Regions from separate parts of the Gracilibacillus saliphilus genome, predicted to be linked through region 1. Evidence: riboswitches for the same ligand, from Rfam matches in the RefSeq annotation. Region 1 holds a riboswitch; each other region holds the start of a gene.
What was found. A riboswitch is a leader RNA that binds a small molecule or an ion and turns the genes downstream of it on or off. The one in region 1 is predicted to bind S-adenosylmethionine.
Positions count from the first base shown of each region.

Region 2: another riboswitch for S-adenosylmethionine. It lies ahead of GHT08_RS05395 (PLP-dependent aspartate aminotransferase family protein); the one in region 1 lies ahead of GHT08_RS04500 (phosphoadenylyl-sulfate reductase).
Region 3: another riboswitch for S-adenosylmethionine. It lies ahead of GHT08_RS12895 (methionine biosynthesis PLP-dependent protein); the one in region 1 lies ahead of GHT08_RS04500 (phosphoadenylyl-sulfate reductase).
Region 4: another riboswitch for S-adenosylmethionine. It lies ahead of GHT08_RS15770 (YpjP family protein); the one in region 1 lies ahead of GHT08_RS04500 (phosphoadenylyl-sulfate reductase).

Region 1 is NZ_WJEB01000002.1:48,318-53,839, forward strand. It holds gene cysI (assimilatory sulfite reductase (NADPH) hemoprotein subunit) at 1-288, opposite strand, end outside; gene GHT08_RS04495 (assimilatory sulfite reductase (NADPH) flavoprotein subunit) at 301-2,100, opposite strand; gene GHT08_RS04500 (phosphoadenylyl-sulfate reductase) at 2,160-2,888, opposite strand; SAM riboswitch class I at 2,959-3,072, opposite strand; gene GHT08_RS04505 (aldo/keto reductase family protein) at 3,193-4,137, opposite strand; gene GHT08_RS04510 (DUF2200 domain-containing protein) at 4,338-4,691, opposite strand; partial or broken gene GHT08_RS04515 (YvbH-like oligomerization domain-containing protein) at 4,805-4,915, opposite strand; gene GHT08_RS04520 (lysophospholipid acyltransferase family protein) at 5,068-5,522, opposite strand, start outside.
Region 2 is NZ_WJEB01000002.1:257,743-263,264, forward strand. It holds gene GHT08_RS05390 (SGNH/GDSL hydrolase family protein) at 1-774, opposite strand, end outside; gene GHT08_RS05395 (PLP-dependent aspartate aminotransferase family protein) at 1,381-3,051, opposite strand; SAM riboswitch class I at 3,128-3,239, opposite strand; gene GHT08_RS05400 (Hsp20/alpha crystallin family protein) at 3,394-3,849, shown strand; gene cls (cardiolipin synthase) at 3,932-5,374, shown strand.
Region 3 is NZ_WJEB01000019.1:10,484-16,005, forward strand. It holds gene GHT08_RS12875 (cell wall hydrolase) at 1-218, opposite strand, end outside; gene GHT08_RS12880 (hypothetical protein) at 339-605, shown strand; gene cobA (uroporphyrinogen-III C-methyltransferase) at 632-1,381, opposite strand; gene GHT08_RS12890 (inorganic phosphate transporter) at 1,341-2,438, opposite strand; SAM riboswitch class I at 2,564-2,664, opposite strand; SAM riboswitch class I at 2,826-2,928, shown strand; gene GHT08_RS12895 (methionine biosynthesis PLP-dependent protein) at 3,002-4,087, shown strand; gene GHT08_RS12900 (aminotransferase class V-fold PLP-dependent enzyme) at 4,089-5,255, shown strand.
Region 4 is NZ_WJEB01000027.1:42,060-47,581, reverse strand. It holds gene GHT08_RS15780 (bacterial Ig-like domain-containing protein) at 1-1,493, shown strand, start outside; gene GHT08_RS15775 (MBL fold metallo-hydrolase) at 1,710-2,534, opposite strand; SAM riboswitch class I at 2,707-2,812, shown strand; gene GHT08_RS15770 (YpjP family protein) at 3,141-3,746, shown strand; gene metA (homoserine O-acetyltransferase MetA) at 3,920-4,825, shown strand.

The DNA.
Region 1 (5,522 bases):
TGCTAAATCATCTGTTGCAAGCCATTGCTTAGGAGTTGCCACACCACCTGGAATTGCAACACGAAGCATAAATTGATAAGCAGGCTCTAGTTTTTGTTTTCGTCGTTCATCTCTAATGTCGCGGTCATCCTGTTGGTAGCTTCCATGAAACTTCAACAGTTTGGTATCATCTTCCGAAATCGAAGCGGTAATCGGGTCTTGTAGCCCTTCTACAATCGTTCCTCTTAAAAAACGACTATCTTCTTTAAGCTTTTCCATCGGGTCTAGTTTACTAGGATCGTTTACCATTTTTGTTCCCCCTTAATACACATCACGTTGGTATCTCTTTTCCTGTTTTAATTTATTGATATACTCTTTTGCAGCTTCTTCGCTAAGTTTTCCTTGCTCGCTAATAATCGAGATTAAGGTTTCGTGTACATCCTTTGCCATTCGTTTTTCATCCCCGCACACATATAGATGTGCTCCTGTTTCGATCCATTCGAATAATTCTTTTGCTCTTTCTTGCATGCGCTGCTGTACATATATCTTTTGCTCACTATCTCTAGAGAAGGCAACATCGATTTTGGTTAGGTAACCCTGTTTTAACCAATTTTGCCAATCTACTTGATACAAGAAGTCCGTACGGAAATGCTGATCACCAAAGAAAAGCCATGTTTTTCCTTTCAGTTCAAGCTCTTCTCGTTCCTCGATATAGCCTCTAAATGGTGCTACACCAGTACCTGGTCCAATCATAATCACAGGAGTTTCTTCATCCATTGGAAATTTGAAATTTGGGTTTTTGTGAACATAGACATTGAGTTGATCACCTGGTTTAATTCTGTCAGCGATTTCCCCTGTACATACGCCGCATCGATCACGACCATGTGTATGATATCTTACAGTTGCCAAAGTTAAATGCACTTCATCAGGGTTTGCTTGATAACTACTAGCAATTGAGTATTGCCTTGCTGGTATTTTTCTTAAAAAATGCATAATCGATGTTGGATCCAGTTGTTTTGGTGGATAGTCAATAATTAAATCTAATAAATCACGACCATCGATATAAGCTTTTACCTTCTCAGGATCTGTTACTAATTCTTGAAGTTTTTCATGATGAAAATAAGTGCTAGCTTTCTCTAATAAGCCTTTCGTAAGTCTCGTAATCTCAAAAATGGAGGTTAGAGCTTCCTGAACGGAGCGAATTTCCCCTTGTTTATTAATGGGTATAGTTTGTTCAGCATTCCATTTAAGCTCTTCAATAATTGCTTGAACCAGAGCAGGGTCATTCTTTGGATAAATGGCTAAACAATCTCCCGGTTCATAGCTGAGGTTAGAGCCTTCCAACGAAATTTCAATGTGCCTTGTTTCTTTATTTGACCCCTTACCACTAAGAACGATGTTATCTAATACTTCAGCAGAATAAGGATTGCTCTTCGAATAAATCGGCTGTTCTGCAGGGGCTGGATGAGTATCGACGGTTTCTGTGTTGTTTCCGGCATCTTTTTTTAGAATGCCGATTACTTCTGATATCCATTCGTCAGCAAGTTCTTCGTAATCGACATCACAGTCAACACGTGGATGAATTCTAGTTGCGCCCAATTCTTCTAGCCGTTTATCAAAATCTTTACCAGTCTGACAGAAATGCTCATAGGACTCATCACCAAGTGACAAAACGGAGAAATTAACATTTTCAAGCTTAGGAGCTTTGCGGCTGTGTAAAAATTCATGGAATTGAATCGCGTTGTCAGGTGGATCTCCTTCGCCGTGAGTTGCTGTAATAATAAGTAAATCTTCTGCTTCTTTTAGTTTCTTCGGTTTAAAGTCATCCATGGCAGAAACTGTTACGTCTCTTTGGATATCCTTTAGCTGTTTGGATAATTGCTCTGCTAGTTCTTGACTGTTACCCGTTTCCGATCCGTATAAAATGGTGACGGTTCGGGTTTTAACCTGTGTAGGAGCTGGCTGTTCAACCGGTGTAACACTTTGTGATGATTGAGACTGAGAAGCGGCCAAATATCCAGCTAGCCAATTTTTTTGTGCGTCTGTCAGTGTTGGCAAAATTTGATTCAATATTTCCGTCTGTTTTTCATCAAACGGACTGTTTACTACTTGTAATGTCAACATTTTCACCTCTTTTAATTAATCCGATAGATTTACTTGAGTTTGGCTATAAAAAATAATCACTTCGTTGATTGTGGAGTAGCATGTAGTCCACATTCAGTTTTTTGAAAGTTGGCCCATCGTCCTGATCGTTCACCATCCGCATCTGTAACTTGTGTAGTACATGGTATACAACCGATGCTAGGGTAATTTTGGTCATGCAGCTTGTTATAAGGTAATTGATGTTGCTCAATATATTCCCACACATCATCCCAGGACCAATGAATTAATGGACAAATTTTAATGGACTGAAAACGGTCATCCTTGTTAATAAAGTTGGTATTGGCTCTTGTTGGAGATTGTGACCTTCTTAATCCTGAAATCCAGGCAGTTGCTCCACTAAGTGCGTCTTCCAATGGTTTAACTTTTCTAATGTAACAACATTGATCAGGGTTCCTGCTCCACAACGCTGATCCATATTGTTCTCGTTGTTCATCAACAGTGAGGGAAGGCTTCTGCATAACGATATCTAATGACGGATAACGTTCTTTAACCTCATCAATCAGGTCATATGTTTCTTGGAAATGCAAGCCAGTATCTAAAAATACTAATCTAGCATCTGGTTGGACAGTTGCAATCATGTCAATTAATACCATACTTTCTGCTCCAAAACTACAGGCATAGACTAAAGAGTTGCCATACGATTGATAAGCCCATTCAAGGATCTTTAGAGCTCCTTTGGTAGGATCTTGTTGGTCGGGAGTCTCATTGTTCAACGGGCTGTCATAAAAATTTTCATAAGTCAGCATGTGTTGCTTCCTCCTCATTAAAAAACCTTCTTATCATTTGATAAGAAGGTAAGCAATGTGTAATCATTCCTTCTTATCTTTCGGGTTCAGTTTATGCTGTCCCGCAGGATTTGGCACAGTGTTATCTTTTTAACCTGTTGCCGAGGTTTCTTAGGGCCTGCCCCTCCACCTCTCTGGATAAGAATTCCATTTATTGTCCGTTTAATAACATAGTATACATTATTAATGTAAAAGTCAATGAATTTATTGTAAAAATTGTAAAAAATAATACCAAGTAACTAGGAATTACTTGGTATAGGTACTTTTACTGATTTAATATATCCTCGACCTTAGCAATGGTCTCTTGGGAGAGTTTAACACCAGAAGCTTTAGCGTTTTCTTCAATTTGTTCTGGTTTACTTGCACCGATAAGCGCACTAGATACGTTGTCTTGACGCAAGATCCAGGCAATCGCTAATTGTGCTAATGACAAGTTTTCGTTTGCTGCGATTACTTTTAATGCTTCCATTCGTTCTAAATTCTTCTCGGTTAATACACGAGATAAATCTAAGTTTTTTTGAGCGGCGCGACTATCTTCAGGAATTGCTTCTCCTCTTTTATATTTCCCTGTTAATACACCTTGGGCAAGAGGTGAGAAGACAACCTGGCCGATGCCGTGTTTATCGCTTACAGGGATGACTTCTTTCTCGATATAGCGATGAAGCATACTATAATTTGGCTGATTGACAACAATGCGATCTAGCAATTTTTGGTCTGCAAGATGAACAGCTTCTGTCATTTGTTCAGCAGTCCATTCACTGACGCCGATGTATAATACTTTTCCTTGGCGAACAAGATCATCCAATGCGCGTAACGTTTCTTCTAATGGTGTATCTGCGTGGTAGCGGTGACAATAATAAACATCGACATAATCAAGTCCTAACCGCTGCAAGCTGGCATCACATTGCTCCATAATATGCTTGCGGGAAAGACCTTGATCATTGGGGCCATCGCCCATTTTGCCAAATACTTTTGTGGCAAGGACATAGGAACTGCGTGGATATTTTCTTAAAGCTTTTCCTACAATTTTCTCTGCTTCCCCACGCATGTAGACATTGGCTGTATCAAAAAAGTTAATCCCGAGGTCGTAGGCTTTATCAATAGAAGCCTCAGCATTCTTTTCCTCGACATACCCACCATATGTAAGCCAGCTGCCTAAACTAATTTCGCTTACTTTCAGACCGGTTTTTCCTAACTGACGATATTGCATGAACTATAACCTCCTGTTATTAAGCGTTTACAATATTATAAAGGAATGAGAGAAGAGAAGCGAATAATCTGTTTGCGATGAAATTAGCTGTGTCACCCTGATAAGTTTTGCTAATGATCAGAGGCGGTTAAAACCTTCGGTGGTCATACTGTACAGTTATTTCATCATTTCTACCAAAGTAATTACATATCTACTTAGCATTAAGATTTTCGCAAAATTTTCTCCATTGCTTTTCCTTTTGCTAATTCATCGATCAGCTTATCCAAATAGCGAATTTCCTGCATCGTTGGTTCTTCGATATCTTCTACTCGGACACCACAGACCACACCTTTTATCATAGCCCGCGAAGGGTTCAATTGGGGAGCTTCCGCGAAAAAGGTCTCAAAGTCTGTCTGTTTTTCCAGTAGTTCTTCTAACTCTTCCTGGCTATATCCTGTCAACCAACGGATGATTTCATCGACTTCTGCTTTCGTACGTCCTTTTTTCTCTGCCTTCTTAACATAATGGGGATAGACACTTGCGAAGCTCATTGTATAGATTTTATGTTTGGTCATGATACACACCCTCTGTTTTATAATTTTCTTTATTTTATCACGAAGAGTAATCGGACAAAACCTAACACAGTGGTTAGTATTTCCGATAACTAAGTTACTAATGTTCCGATGTATTAAATGCTTGGATCGCGTGAAATCAACTTAAGTTGTTTCTCGAAAATGTCTCCAAAGTCTGTTCTATTGTTTTCGTTATAAGGGGAATTAAACCAGTCAAAAGTGAATTTAGTTGCTTTTTCTCACCCGCCCGAGAAAAACAGCAATCATCGAAGTAGGAATAGTCACCTTGCTGAGCAATGGCATTCGCGTCTTCAGTACGGTGGCTGTAGCTAAAATTATCGATAAAAAATAAAATCCATTATAAAATTCCAAGTTTCTGTCATGAGGGTTGCTCCTTTATAGCGAGTCTTGCTTTTAAGTGTTGAATCAATTGTATCCACATATAAGCAGATGCTCTTGGATTGGTGAAAGTGATGCGGAAAAGTGTGTCGTTGACAAAGAAATCTAGTTTATGGTGGAAAAGAATGTTTATCCCTTCCATATCTTCAAAAGAGAGGGACTTTGAACTGCCATCAGCCGAGTAGATATGGATTTGTTCGTGATCTAATCGGATCGTTCCCTTCATTACTTTTTTGAGAGGTTTTTGTTCAATAGATTGATAGAATTCGACCCGCTCCTGGATTTCAGAAAGAGTATCTGTTGTCAGAGATAATTGGTCAAGGTGCTGTTGTTGCCACTGTTTCCACTCAAAAGGTGTAGCAAAATAAAGGGCACCATCAGAATGAAAATATCCTTGTTCCGTCAGATGAACTTGGTAGTTGCAGTTATCACACT
Region 2 (5,522 bases), 210 kb from region 1:
TCTCTCGTATTGATAGATATCCTGCATGGGAATATAATGAACCTGTTCATATTGATTGGTAACTTGTAAACTTTCATTATTCCAACGTGTCAAAATCTGATTTAGGGCTTCAATATCACCAAAATATCTCTCGAAAGGGTTGAAAAAGCCTAACAGGTAAATCTCAGCTTCTGGTTGTACTGATATAATGTGATCTAATATTTCTGATAAGCGCTCACCATATGGTCCGCGTCCTTCGCTGAAAGGTTCTTCTGTTAGATTCATAAAATTATCTTTCATAATTTGCATAATATCATTTGCGCCAATTGTAATAAGAACCATATCTGCTTTTGCTAAAGATTCGTTAATCTCAGGATTCTCCTGTAGTCTTTTTAACAAATGATCTGTACGATTACCACGTTTGCCAAAGTTATCAAATGTAACATCGATATCTTGTTCGTCCAATCGTTCATCTAAAATACCAATATAACCACCATTGCCTGTTTCATCGCCAACCCCTTGGGTTAAGGAATCGCCAATTGCAGTAATATGTGTATCTTTTTGAAAAAAGCTAAGTGCCTCTCTTACTGCGTTGCGTACGTTTTGGCTAAGTGATTCTTCTTCTTCTTCCTCTTCACTTGTTTCTTGTTCTGTCGTCTCTTCTGCTGTTTCTTCACTAGGTTGTGAAATAGATTCATTTGGTTTATTATTATTCGTTTGGAAAAGCAATAGAAAGATAGCGATTCCAGCAACGAAAATAAACATCATAAGAAAAATGAACACCTTTTTGCTCATTATTAACACCTACAATAAAAAGTCTCTTTCTTGATTATACCCGTCTTTTATATTTGTTAACAGAAAATCTAAATATAACACAAACCGCGAAATAAAGTGGACTTCCAAGTGAATTTTGGGCAGAGCGCGGACTTTGTTCCACTATTTGTGACAATAGTGCCGTTTTTAGAGTAGTCGCGGACATCTATTCCGTTATTCATCGAAAATAGAACTAATGGAAGCCGAAATGAACCAAATAAGGGATTCAATGTCCGGTAACATTGAAAAATAGGTGATTTTCAGTCAAATAACGTACTTAATGTCCGCTTCGTAAATGTTAGGCACCTAGATAAATGATCACTGGTTCGCAGTATGTATCTATTTCGAATCAAATAATTAGAGCAGAGCTCGACAATTAATCTTTGGTTATGTGTTACAGGATATGCAGTTCATGGGCTGAAAATGCTTGTTTTATATAATGGTATGTATTGTATCACACTAAAGATTTTATGGTAAATAGGAAAATGTGCTGTAAATAGAATAAGACCGCAAGCCATATAAAAGGTCTGCGGTCTTATGTATTTATATTTATCTTGGGGAGATAAATAACGATGTTCAGGGAGAAAGTTATTCTCCTCGGCGTAAGCGATCTGCTTCTTGGAACGGACATTTATCTTCAACGATAATTTGTCCGTTTGCTTCCGCCTTAGTTTTCGTTTCCTTATCTGTTTGCTCTTTGGCAAACCAGACAATTTTTGCTTGATCAGTATATGCAGTTGCTGCTTCCTTACTATCGGTGACAAATAAAATATCGATTTCACCCTCTGCAGTATTTGCAGAAACAATTTGATAACCTAATTTATTCAATTTAGTTAGTGCCTCTGAATCTTCGCTATCACCTGCTACCGCAATTGTTTTCGGACGGATATCGCCATTCTCTCGAGCTAATGGAGATGAAAGAGCCCATGCAATGGCTTTCTCTGTATTTGGCTCGATCGTCGGTTCACTATTTGTTGCTTTTGCAATTGCCTGATCCAGGTCTGCAATGATATCATCTGCCGTTTCAATTCCGACAGATAAACGAATTAATTCTTCTTTAACACCGGAAGACTCTAATTCTTCATCATTTAACTGCTGGTGTGTAGTAGATGCAGGATGAATTATTAATGATTTAGCGTCACCAACATTGGCCACATGAGACCATAGATTAATATTATCTATCACTTGACGACCTGCTTCTCTACCACCCTTTATACCAAAGACGATAATAGAGCCGAAATGGTTACACAAATATTTTTTTGCTAATTGGTGAGACGGATGATTTTCAAGACCAGGATAAGATACCCATTCAACTTGCGGATGGTTTTCTAAGTAATTTGCAACAGCCTTCGTGTTCTCACTATGACGCTCAATACGTAAATGTAACGTCTCTAGTCCTTGTAAGAAATAAAATGCATTTTGTGGACTTAAAGATGGACCGATATCTCGTAATAATTGTACCCGCAATTTAATGGCAAATGCAGGTGGTCCAATATCAATTCCAAAACGTATACCGTGATATGTTTCATCAGGTTCAGTGAAGCCAGGGAATCGTTCATTATTCCAATTGAATCTGCCGCTATCTACGACAATACCACCGATCGATGTTCCATGGCCGCCAATCCATTTAGTTGCGGAGTGTACTACGATATCAGCCCCCCAACTAATGGGCTTACATACATATGGCGTTGCGAAAGTATTATCAATAATTAATGGTACACCTTGTTCATGCGCGATTTCAGCAACAGATTCAATATCAAATATATTCAAACTAGGGTTTGTAATTACTTCACCAAAAATTGCTTTTGTTTTAGGTGTAATCGCATTTCGGAAATTTTCTGGATCTGTTCCGTCTACAAATTTCACGTCAATACCGTATTTAGGCAATGTTTTGTTAAACAAATTAAAAGTACCACCGTATAAATTACTATCTGCAATAATTTCATCCCCTGCATTTGCAAGGTTTAAAATAGCTAACGTAATAGCAGATGCACCAGATGCTGTACCGACTGCTGCTACGCCATCTTCTAACAGGGCAATACGTTGTTCGAACGCATCAACTGTTGGATTCATAATCCGAGAATAAATATTGCCCATTTCTGCTAAAGCAAATAAATTCTGTGCATGTTCCGTATCGTTAAATACGTAAGACGTAGTTTGATAGATTGGAACAGCACGAGCATTTGTTGCAGGGTCTACTTGTTGTCCTCCGTGTAATAGATTGGTTTCACTACCTGGAAATTGGAACGAATTTGTCATTATGTACCCTCCTTATAAAATAAAAAACCTCTTCTTAACAAAAGGTAAGAAGAGGTTGAAAATACTAGTTGTCCTCCTCTTATCTTTCAGGTTAAACCTGTAGGATTTAGCACCTTTTCAATTTGATGTTCAAACTGACGGTTGCCGGGCTTCATAGGGCCTATTCCCTCTGCCGCTCTAGATAAGAGTTATTACTTATACAATTCGATTGTACTTATTATAAGTTATATATTGGAAACCGTCAATAAAAAATCAGAATATTAATAAAAATTAACGACAGGATCATTTGTCACTTTGATGCATAAAATAAAGTGGGAATTTTATTAGAAAGGAGTGAGCAAAATGGCACAAAAAGGTGGAATACCAGAGTGGGGAGAAGACTTCATTAAGAAATTAGATGCGTTTCTTTACGAAAAACCGACACGCAATGTGATGGAAACAATCGATAGTTTTTTTGAACAAGCAAAAGTACCGAAACAAATTCCTGTGGATGTTGCTGAAACAGAGCAAGAGTGGATCGTTAGTGTCGATTTGCCGGGGCTTCAAAAAGATCAAATACAACTGCGTATAGTAGGTAATCAAATTACAGTAATGATAGATCATCATGAGGAAACCGAACAGTATGATGAATCATATCATTATTATCATAAGGAAAGAAGACAGCATCGTAACGAACGCACTATTACATTGCCGTATGCAGTTGATAAAAGGACAGCCAAAGCAAGTTTCCAAAATGGAGTGTTAGAAATTAGAGGTCCTAAAACGAAAAAAGACAATGATTCGATTACGATCGACTAAGCTGATAGCGATTGCTATTAGCTTGGTCATAATTGTGCTATATTTATAGTGTGTAAGGTGTCAAGGGAAGGGAGGGCTTCATGTGGAGATTACACAACTGGTCGTTAGTTTTATCTTAATTTTTAATATTCTTTTATCTTTAACCATTATCTTTTTAGAGCGCAAAAATGCTACTGCTACATGGGCATGGATTATGGTCTTGACGTTCATCCCAATTTTTGGTTTTATTTTATATCTTATTTTTGGTCGGAAATTAAGTAATAAAACGATTTTTACATGGGATACAAAAAGCAAGCTAGGTGTCAAAACTGCTGTACAGCATCAATTGCGAGACATTGAAAATGGAGATTTCTTTATTAATGATCCTAGGATGTATCAATATAAAGATTTATTTTACTTGCATTTACGTAATAATGATGCCATCTTTTCACAGGATAACGAAGTTAACATATTTACCGATGGCAATCGAAAGTTTAATTCTTTATTGGAAGATATCGAAAATGCGACCGATCATATTCATTTACTGTATTACATAGTTAGATCTGATCATCTCGGTTCACGCTTAGCAGATGCGTTGATAAAAAAAGCAAAAGAAGGAGTCGAAGTCCGTTTTTTATATGACGATTTAGGTTCCCGGATGTTAAGCAGAAAGTTAATTCGAAAAATGCGGCATGCGGGGGCAGAGGTTGAAGGATTTTTCCCACCATTGATTCCGAAAGTTAATTTAAAGATCAATCACCGTAACCACCGTAAACTGGTTATTATTGATGGCAAAGTCGGCTATATAGGTGGTTTTAATATTGGTGATGAATATCTAGGGAAAGATAAGCGATTTGGATATTGGCGCGATACGCATTTGCGCATTACCGGTAGCGCGGTGAAGCATTTGCAAACACGGTTTATTCTGGACTGGAATCAGGCATCCCGTCATGATATTGAATATAATGAACGTTATTATATACCTGTCCCTGCTGGTAATGTCGGCATGCAAATTGTTTCAAGTGGTCCGGACTCCGAATGGGAACAGATAAAACATGGTTATATAAAAATGATTATGTCAGCAAAAGATTATATTTTTATACAAACGCCTTATTTTATCCCAGATGAAAGCCTGTTGGATGCTTTGAAGATTGCCTGTCTGTCAGGTGTGGACGTTCGGATAATGATCCCGAACAAACCGGATCACCCCTTTGTTTACTGGGCAACCTATTCCTATATCGGGGAAATGTTAAAAGCCGGAGCAACCGTTTATATTTATCAAAAAGGTTTCCTGCATGCTAAAATGATAGTAGTCGATAGCAAAATAGCATCGATTGGAACGGCAAATATTGATGTGCGAAGTTTTCGTCTTAACTTCGAAGTAAATGCTTTTTTATATAATGAAACGATGGCAGAAATGCTAGTTGATGAATTTGAAAAAGATATGGAGCACGTAACCAATCTTACATATTCTCTCTATCAACAACGTTCCTTATGGATTCGTTTTAAAGAGTCTATTTCAAGATTGATTTCACCGATTTTGTAGAAATTCGGACAAAGAAACAGAATCAATTTGCTGTACAAAAAAACATAAACTGCGCAGTCACGAGGACAAGGAATTGCTCACTACCATCATTCTTGACTTAGAGAGTGCATGCAAACCGCTCCGGCAGAATACTGCGCTTTCCGTGGGC
Region 3 (5,522 bases), on a different contig from region 1:
AAATACCCTTTTTGTGTTGCTTCAAAGCCTCCTGGACTTTGATATACCATTCGTTCTATCGAATTAATATCTTCAAAATCTAAACAGCGAGCTCTCACCCGATTCACACCTACATTCCCCACCATTAGCATTCCGAGCTGACCGTCACCTTCTGCTTCTGCTCTCATTAAGCGTGCTAATAATCTCACATCCGCATCATTTGCTTTTATTACAGCCATTCACATACCTCCTCTATTCCCTTTATATTCATTCCTTTAAAAATGATGAATGTCCCAACCCTTCCTTGCAATGTAATCCCTTTCATTGTGTGGTATACTTGATTTAGGAGGTGCTTATTCATGATATTAAGTAACTTTATTCTACACAAGGATATCTTATTAATTCACGCTGATATTAATGGAAATGACTATATATTTACTGTGAAGTGGAAAACGATCAAAAATAAAAAAGGCGGCGAATGGGAATTGAAATCCTATCTTAACAATTCTAATGGAAAAAAAGACTTGTCAGAAGAACAGCTACAACAATTTATAGACCGAATAAATCCTCAATGGGACTGGGAAAAAGACCAAGAACAAATTATGAATGTGATCAACAATGACTAGTTATCATGATAACTAGTCATTGTTCTTTACATATAAGCTTCTGTTGACTCCTTATACCATTTAATTTGCTCCTGTAAACGAACTACTTCTCCGATTACAATTAGTGAAGGATTGCTGATTTCACCTAACCTACCTGATATCGTTTCTAAATCGGCAACAATCGTCTTTTGTTGTGGAAGGGTTCCCCAATGTATAATAGAGATAGGAGTGGTCTTACTTAATCCTGCATTTTTTAATTTCTCACAGATAATCGGAAATTTCTTTATTCCCATATAAAAACACAAAGTATCAGCTCCATTGGCAATATGCTGCCATTGTTCATCTGTTTTCGCCTCTGGATTGGAACCATTAATAAAACTCACTGATCCGCTGATGTGACGATGAGTGAGCGGAATACCAGCATATGCTGCAGCACTTATTCCAGAAGTGATTCCTGGTACCACTTCATATTCAATCTGATTTTCTTCAAGATGAATGGCTTCTTCTCCACCTCTGCCGAAAATAAAAGGATCTCCACCTTTTAATCTGGTTACAACTTTTCCATTAGAGGCATAATAAATAAGTTGTTCATTTATTTTTTCTTGAATCAACCCATGCTTGCGTGGTTCTTTGCCACAGAAAATCAATTCTGCTTGTTCTTTGGCATGATGTAGTAATGATAGGTTTACCAATCGATCATACAGGATGACATCAGCTTCTTGTATAGCACGTAACCCCTTTACGGTAATTAATTCTTCATCTCCTGGTCCTGCTCCCACTAAGTAAACTTTCCCCATGTTGATCCCATCCTTTTTTTGTATTAGCTTTTGTTGGTTTTTCTCGATATCTGACTAAAATATAAGTAGCAATAATGGCTAATGCTAACAGTATCACTTGATCAAAACTTTGATGAACCATCATTTCTGTTAAGCCAAAGGCAATCACTAATGATACTATTGGCGATGTAATCCATACTTTCGCTATTTGATGGATAATTTTTTGTTTCCAAACTTCTTTAAATTGTTTGCTGGCATTTATCCCGACTATCGCCGAAGTAGTTACCTGGGTCATCGGTATTGGAATACCTAACAAGGAGGCAACTACTACCAAACCTCCTGTTGCACCGGAAATCACAATACCATTTCCTAAAGTCAGTGAGGTAATCTTTTTGGCATTGGTTTCTAATACTCTGCCACCAAAAAAAATACTACCTAATGCTACAATGAGCGCCATCAAAGGTAAACCCATTTCCATAGAAGTAATCCCTGCACCTACTAACGGTCCTAATGCATTTGCTACGTTATTCATACCAGCAGCTATCGCTTCGATTATACCAGTTAACAGTAATAAAAAAGTTAAAAGCTTTACTGGTGGCCGATAATTTATTTTATTATTTATTTTTATTCTGATTTTTTCAAGACACAGTGTGATTAAAAAAGCCGCAACTGGTATAATGATCCAAAAAGCTATAATGAGTAATACCATTTGAAGATTCAGTTGTCGATAACTGAGGCCAACTCCAATGATAGCTCCCACTGTTACCTCGCTTGTGGATAACGGAATTCCAATATAATTCGTAATTAACAATGTAAAACCCGAAACAACTAAAATAATACAAGCAATTCTTACATCTAAAATTTCTTCGGAGATGATACCTTTTCCAAGCGTATTCGTAACATGCTGACCTCCAAGTATAGCACCCGTAACGGCACCTGCCCCCGCGATGATTAACGCATACTTACGTTGCTTGATTACTTTAGTACCGTACGTAATACTCATGCTAGCTGCTGAACCGCTCGCCCCAATATTAAAGGCAAATAGACAAGCAGCTAATATCGCGATGATTGCTAACATCTCAGATCCCAACTTTCACCACTACAATAAAGTGGAATTTTTTTAGTGTAAATATCCTATCCCAATAGGAAAACTTGGATTATAAATATAGAAAACTCCTACTTGACGATAAAGTAGGAGTTTTCCTCTTATCTGCCAAGTAATACCTGCTGGAAGTAGCACAGTGCTTTTTAGCCTGTTGCTGAGAATTCGCCGGGCCAGTTCCCTCCTTCTCTCTTGATAAGATCATATGTTATTTTCATTTTTTTCCACTGTTGATAATGTACATACTATAATCCATTCTTTCATAATTGTCAATAGATTCCATATAAATATTTTTTAAGATTTACCTTGTAATTATTTCCTTAGTATTGTATGATGTTTGTATTATATTTCCATAAATACAATATCTTATCGAGAGAGGTCTAGGGACTGGCCCGATGACACCTCAGCAACCAGCAATGCAATTGTATGGTGCTAAATCCAGACGGTATATTACCAAAGATAAGAGAATGCAACCTTAATCAAGGAGGTCTTCTACTTATCGAAGACCTCTTTTTTTATTTTAGAAAGGATGGAGCAAAATGAACAATATCGAAACTACTCTTGCGCAATTAGGTAATCGGAAAGATCCGCGTACTGGTGCAGTAGAAGCACCTATTTATCTATCAACTGCATACCAACACCCATCACTTGGACAGTCAACTGGTTATGATTACACGCGAACAGCAAATCCTACACGGGAAATTGTAGAAGATGCGATTGCAACATTAGAAAAAGGTGCAAAAGGTTACGCCTGTTCGTCAGGTATGGCTGCCATCCAACTAGTCTTCTCCTTATTCAAGCAAGATGATGAAATAATTGTAACCGAAGATATTTATGGTGGAAGTTATCGATTGTTTCAGCATTTTCAAGAATCTTATAACATCAGACCAGTATATGCAGATGTAGAAGAAATGGAGCAGTATATTAGCCCAAGAACGAAAGCTATTTTCATAGAAACACCAACTAACCCGCTTTTAATGGAAATTAATATCGAGAAATTAGCTACATTGGCAAAGAAGCATCAATTACTCTTTATTGTTGACAACACCTTTTACACGCCCTATTTACAACAGCCCTTAACACAAGGGGCAGATATTGTGATTCATTCCGCTACTAAATATTTAGGTGGACATAATGATGTACTCGCCGGATTAGTCGTAGTAAAGGATGTTACATTAGGCGATCAATTAACCTATCTCCACAATGCCATTGGTGCCATACTTTCACCACTGGATACAATGCTTTTAATAAGAGGAATGAAAACATTGTCACTTCGTTTGGAGAAGCAACAACAAAACGCCAGACAATTGGTTGCATTTTTAAAAGAACTATCCTTAGTCGAGGAAGTTCTATACCCTGGTAAAGGGGCTATGATTAGTTTTCGAGTACAGCATAAATCGTTGGTTTCTCCGTTTCTAGAAAAATTAAAAATTATATCATTTGCAGAAAGTTTAGGAGGAGTAGAAAGCTTTATTACCTACCCAGCAACTCAAACCCACGCAGATATTCCAAAAGAAGAACGGGAGAGACGGGGAATTAGTGATACATTACTTCGATTTTCTGTTGGGATTGAAGCTGTGGAAGATTTGAAACAAGACATCCAACAAGCATTAGGAGGGAAATAAGATGGGATATTCAAAAGAAACTACACTTGCACATGGAGGGAATCAGCAAGGCTATCATGAAAAACATACAGGTGCGGTTAACCCGCCAATTTATGTATCATCCACTTATCATCAGCAACAATTAAATGAATTTGGTGATTATGATTATAGTCGTTCAGGTAACCCTACACGTGACCAATTAGAAGCTGCGATTGCCAAATTAGAGAATGGGACAGCAGGGTTTGCTTTTTCATCTGGTATGGCCGCGATATCGTCAGCATTCATGCTGTTACAAGCTGGTGATCATATCGTCATTACGAAAGATGTTTACGGCGGTACTTTTCGTTTTGTTACGCAATTATTAACGCAATTTTCGATAGAACATACTTTTGTTGATATGACAAATCCAGCAGAAATAGAAGCAGCCATTCAGTCAAATACAAAGGTTATTTACGTGGAAACCCCAGCAAACCCGTTATTACAAATTACCGATATTAGTAAAGTAGTTCAACTTGCAAAGAAATACAAATGTTTAACGTATTTAGACAATACCTTTATGACCCCTCTGCACCAACAACCACTGGATCTAGGTGTTGATATCGTCTTACATAGCGCTACTAAATTTTTATCTGGTCACAGTGATATTGTTGCCGGTTTAGCAGTTACCAAAAATGAAGAACTGGCCGTTAAACTGAAGTTTGTCCAAAACACCTATGGTGCGATTCTTGGTGCAAAAGATTGCTATCAATTATTGCAAGGTATGAAAACGTTGGAACCGAGATTTTCCAGAAGTGTAGCATCAGCAATAAAGTTAGCTGAATATTTCGATTCACATGATGAAATTGAACATGTCTATTATCCAGGTTTACAACATCATCCCGGTTCTTCCATTCATGCCAAACAGTCTTCTAGCCCAGGTGCCGTATTATCTTTTGTAATAAAGGATCATGTCGATGCCAAAAGTTTTGTAGAACAATTATCTATTCCTGTGTTTGCAGTTAGCCTTGGTGCAGTCGAGTCAATTTTATCTCACCCGGCTACCATGTCCCATGCTGCAATGCCAGCGGAAGAAAGAGAAGCTAGAGGTATTAGTGAACGACTATTCCGTTTATCTGTAGGGATTGAAAATGTAGAAGATCTTATCGCAGACTTTAAACATGCTTTAACAGTGAAAGCAGGGGTATTCTAATTGATCATCCTCTACTCCATTCATGTTTAATTGATTCGATGTAGTTATCTACTGCAAAGTAATGAAGAGTTTGTTGAGTGGACATTTAGAGCGTTATTTGACGCAATAACACCCTTTTTTTGGTGTTAACGGACATTTAAAATTAACACTAATTTCGATGAATAGCGGAATAGATGTCCTCAGGGCTTAAAAAACGTCACATTTGTCACATATAACGGAACAAATGTCCACTCAGCACCTGATTACTGAAAGGTGATCTATGTCCAG
Region 4 (5,522 bases), on a different contig from region 1:
GGTTCGCAGCGAAATTGACAGTAGGAGAAGGTAATATATTTCGGGGTTCCATTTCACATAATAACATTGACGATGGTTGGGATCTATACACTAAAGTAGGAACTGGGGCAATTGGTGCAGTCACTATTGAGAATAGTATTGCTTTTAATAATGGCTATGTAACAGGAAGTGAACCTGGTAATGGTAGTAAAAATGGATTCAAGCTTGGTGGAGAAGGTGTATATGTCCCACATGTGATTCGAAATAGTATTGCATTTGGTAATGGTGCAGTAGGTTTTGATAGTAATAGTAATCCAGTTGTGATTGCAGAGAATAATTATGCATTTGATAACGAAGGTGGCAATATTTCGTTTACCACTTATTCTGGAATTGAGGAGAACTTCTCAATTGACGGCTTCATTTCTTTCCATACGAAAGAAGGAAATGCTGAAGAAGCGGTAGATCAATATCCATCACGCCTTCTAACAAATAATAATTTTATGTACACTGGCCAGGAAACTGCGAATCAATCTGGTGATCAGGTCCCTCAAGATGTTTTAGCTGTCTTAGAAGAAATTACGGAATTTGAAAGAGATCAAAATGGCCAAATCATCTGGGGAGATATTTGGGATACCTTTAATGAATTTATGGCACAATATGAAGAACCATCAGATGATGACATAGAAGAGGATGAAACAGATCCTTCAGAAAAACCAGATGAAAATAAAGACAATCCATCACTTCCAGATAGTGATTCAGAACCGGATTCGACTGACGGAAGTACGGATCGTGACAGTGAATCAGAGGAAGTCCCTGTTATCACAAAACCAGATATAAACGATGGAGTAGCAGCGATTGATTTATCAGACATAGAAAAAATCAGCGATGGTAATCTGCTTATTGTCGAATTCCCAGTAGAAAAGGGACCAGTAACCATTCAATTAACAGAGGATCAAGTTAAACTGTTGAAAGATAAAGGAGCTGCTCTCCATATTCGAAATAATGAGGTAGAGTTAATCATTCCTTCCGTAATTTTGGTAGAGGCTGAAGCACTTATAACACTGGACAAACTTGCTGATATAGAACATGCTGCAAGTGCTGTCTATGATTTTACTATTAAACAGAATGATGAGGAAATAAGTGAATTTGGTACTCATTCTGTCACGATTTCTTTTATCTTAAAAGAACAAAGAATTGATAATCTAAATGAATTAAGTATCTATCACTTAAACGAGGATAGTCAAAAATGGGAATCGGTTGGCGGAAATTATAAGGACGGAAAAGTAACAGCAAATGTTCAACATTTTAGTACTTTCACTGTATTGGATAAGGATAGTGAGCAAGCTGAGCAGGCAATTATTGAAAAAAGTGGAGGATCCACACTCCCAAGTACAGCAACCAATATCTTTCAATGGATTTTGATAGGAATTGCCTTCATTGTTAGTGGTGTGACTATAGGTGTTTTGGCAGTCCGAAAAAACCGAAACGATAGTAGGATGAAAACTTCTCGATAGATTGAATAAAGAAGAGTGGTAAATTGCTAATACCACTCTTCTACTGTTTTTTCGTTTTAGTTAGTCTTACCTTTCTATACTGCTTATGTCAAAAATAGATTTAACACCATCTCACAACGAAACAGTATAGAAGTCAAGCGAGGATAGCCAAGAAATCATAGCTGTAGAAGACTCATGTATAAGTAGTTTCGTCGACTAGTGCATTTAATTGATTAATCACTGACGCTTATGTTTAGGAATTGCTTGTTCAATAAAGTTGTCTGCCAGTTTTCTTAGTTCCTTTTTCATTGTCTCGCCTTCCATCGGTAAACCGTGACCAGCGATTATCATGTCGGGGTTTAGATCAGCTAGCTTTTTGACAGTCTCTTCTGCGCTAATCCAGTCTTCAGTAAAATAAGCAGGTGGTCCGTAAACGTGCTGTAAAGGGAAAAACACTGCCCAGGATGACTCTGGTTTTTCAGTTGAAAGGGCATCACCTGCAATTAAAACACGATCTTTTTCACGAAACAAACTAATGTGACCGGGGGTGTGTCCGGGTGTTTTGATGTACTGCCAATCCTCGAGAAAAGGAACAGAACCATCATTTGGTAATGCTGTTACAAGACCTTCCAAGTGTTCTGGCTTGGTAGGAAATATTGTTGATAATAATGAAATCATTCCTCCACCAACAGTTGGATCCCCTGGAGGGTATTCCTTCTTGCCTGTGACAAAATCCATTTCGTTTTCGTGGATATATATTGGTGCGTTCCAGTATTCTGTCAATTTTTTCGCGGAACCGATATGATCAAAATGACCATGGGTTAATATAATTGCTTGTGGTGGTTTATTGCCATAACGGTATTCGCAAGCGTGAAGAATTCTATCATGATATTTGCGCGTGCCACTATCGATTAAGACCCAATCTTCATTTGGAGCACCGATCATGATGACGTTAACAACAAGAGTCCGGTAATAAGCGATATCTGGAAGGACTTCTTCCGGAATGGCATGGTCTAAATCATGTTCAAGGTCTTTCCACTTATCAATATGTTCTTGATCCATTGTTTTTCCCACCTTATTTGTACGTAAACTATCATCCTTATTTTGGTGTGAAATGAACAGATTTATACTATTATCTGAAAATTAAAAAAAGCGCTTGTTGTTTTTTAAGTAGTATGATATGATTTGTAGCAAATCCAAGTGATGTATTTACAATTTAATAAAACGCAAGATTTTCTTATCCAGAGAGGTGGAGGGACTGACCCTGCGAAGCCTCGGCAACCAGCACGTATGTGCCCGGTGCCACTTTCAGAGAATCGATTTTGATTCGAAGATGAGAAGATTCGACCACGATTGTTTTTTGTGTAGTATAATGTAATTAATCGTAGAATCCTTCTCTATCTTTTATAGGGAAGGATTTTTTTATTTCAAAATAAGGTGAGGAGAATGTACAAATGATGGAAAAATAATTCTTGAAATTGTTGTTACATTAGGTAACTCCCTTAATGGTGAAGTGATTGATGCAGAACAACCAGAAATTCCGAGACAAAGCTTAGCACAAACATAAGTAAAAATTATGTAAAAAATGAAAAACCCCTTTACATGTATGGACAAATTAGTAAAAAATGATAAAATTTTAGTAAGTCGATGTGAGGGAGTTCGATCGAGATGAAAATGTGGATGAAAAAATTAACCGTTTTATTAGTGACGATATTAACGCTTGGGTTATATGTTCCCCCTATCTACACTAATGCTGATGTAGACCTAGGCAAAAAGGACATTGAGCCAAGCGAAGATCAGTCGAAACAAGTAGATAAAGAAGAAATTGAAGATTCGATAACAGAAGAAAACTTAATTCTTGAAGACTCGAATCAACTTTATCTCGAGGAATTAAATCATCTTGCAAAAGAACAAGTGCAAACAAAGCTAGGTACAAAAATCTCGGCAAAAGTGAATGGAGATCTTAATCGAACTGTCTTACCAAATCTTGAAACGGTATTAGATGCACTATATAAAGAAATTGGTGAAGAAGAAAGCCAATATTTAATGATTGCCGAAGAGCCCTCAGGCGGATATGGAGAGCGTATCTTTAACTTATACCATATAAAAGATAAAGAAAATGTTGCAAAGTTTCATGTCAATCGGTTAAGAAGACCACAAGACGGTTATTATTTTCAATTCCACTATCATTTGCAAGTCGATCAATTCGAAGAGCACTTCCCGATAGCAGAAGTTTATTGGGGAAAAGATACACCACCAAAATGGATGTCGTAATAGATAGGATGCCTTACGTATAGGAGGGCATCCTTTTTAACCATAATATTAGAAATATAATATGTCAGAATTTTAAAACATTTCCCTTTATTTTAATCCAAAATATCGATAAAATAGATGTTATCGTGAATTTTTTCATTTTAGGGAATTTATTAACAAAGGAGCCACAAAAAATGCCTATCAAAGTGCCGGATTTATTACCAGCCAAGAGTAAGTTACAAGAAGAGAATATTTTTGTTATGGATGAAAGCCGGGCATTTAAACAAGACATTCGGCCACTTAAAATATTAATATTAAATTTAATGCCATTAAAGCAGCAAACCGAAACCCATTTATTACGATTATTAGGAAACAGCCCATTACAATTAGAGGTAGGATTATTGCATACGAGTACACATACTTCCAGGAATACATCGGTAGAGCATTTAAAGCAATTTTATAAATCGATTGATGATGTAAAGGCTAATAGATATGATGGACTAATCATTACTGGTGCACCAATTGAAAAACTAGCTTACGAAGAAGTGAATTACTGGGATGAACTGTCTGAAATTATGAAGTGGAGTAAAACGAATGTCACCTCTACCCTGCATATTTGTTGGGGTGCAATGGCAGGTCTCTACTATCATTACGGGGTAGATAAGTATATGATGCCGGAAAAATTATCAGGCATTTATACACATACGCTCAATGAACCAAGAGAGAAGTTAGTCAGTGGTTTTGATGAGGAGTTTTTAGTGCCCCATTCACGTCATGCTGATATACGAAAAGAAGATATCGAAAAGGTCTCAAGATTGAAGATATTAAGTGAGTCGGAGCAAGCGGGAGTATATATGGTCGCCTCAACAGATGGTAAACAAATCTTTGTTACAGGCCACCCAGAATATGATGCTTTAACATTAAAGAAAGAGTTTGATCGGGATATGGCAGCTGGATTAAACCCGATCATACCAGAAAATTATTATCCGAATAATGATCCGAATCAAACACCAAAACTACGCTGGCGCACACATTCTAATATATTGATCTCTAATTGGCTGAATTATTATGTTTATCAGGAAACACCCTATGAATTATAATCAAAGCTTGGAACCTATTAAGTAAATGGAATAGGTTTTAAGCTTTTTTTGATTATAAGGCAAGAAAGTATAAAAGTGTGTGCTTGTCTAGCTCCGAGCGCCCAGAAACTAGGCGACTTCACGAATCGCCCTACGATAAAGAAGACTTGCCGATTGGTGAAACCAGAGGCTTAGTCGCACTTATGCCTTTAGGTGAAAGTCATCATCGGTTCGTAAACTCACCGGGGTTCCTTTATCTCAGTTGATCCGCTCCAGTCGCTACGCTTCTAAACGGGCGCTCTGTGCTTTCCTTAATATAGGAAAGCATATAATCCGCGGTATCAACGCATTTGTAAGCAGAGTTGCCATTTTGAAATAGCTTGTACAGGAAACCATCGCTGCGGCTGTCCACTTCGACTCCTGTGGGATCAGCGTGATCTGCAGATCCACTTTTGTAAAGCGATCTTCTTTGCAAAAGTTAGCTGAAGATACGCCCCACGGAAAGCGAAGTGGGCAAGCTGAAGCGGTTGTTACGCCTATTATTCATGTCAAAATAACTACTTTGGACAGGACCGGGTGGGCTTTCCCGGTTTTTCTTATAGTAATTCAGAAGTATTGCGATTAATTAGTATAACGCTTCCTCATTTAGAATTAATACTTATAAAATGGTTTAAATCACAAACTTTGTGTAAAACATTAGTAAATGGTTTGTATGAGG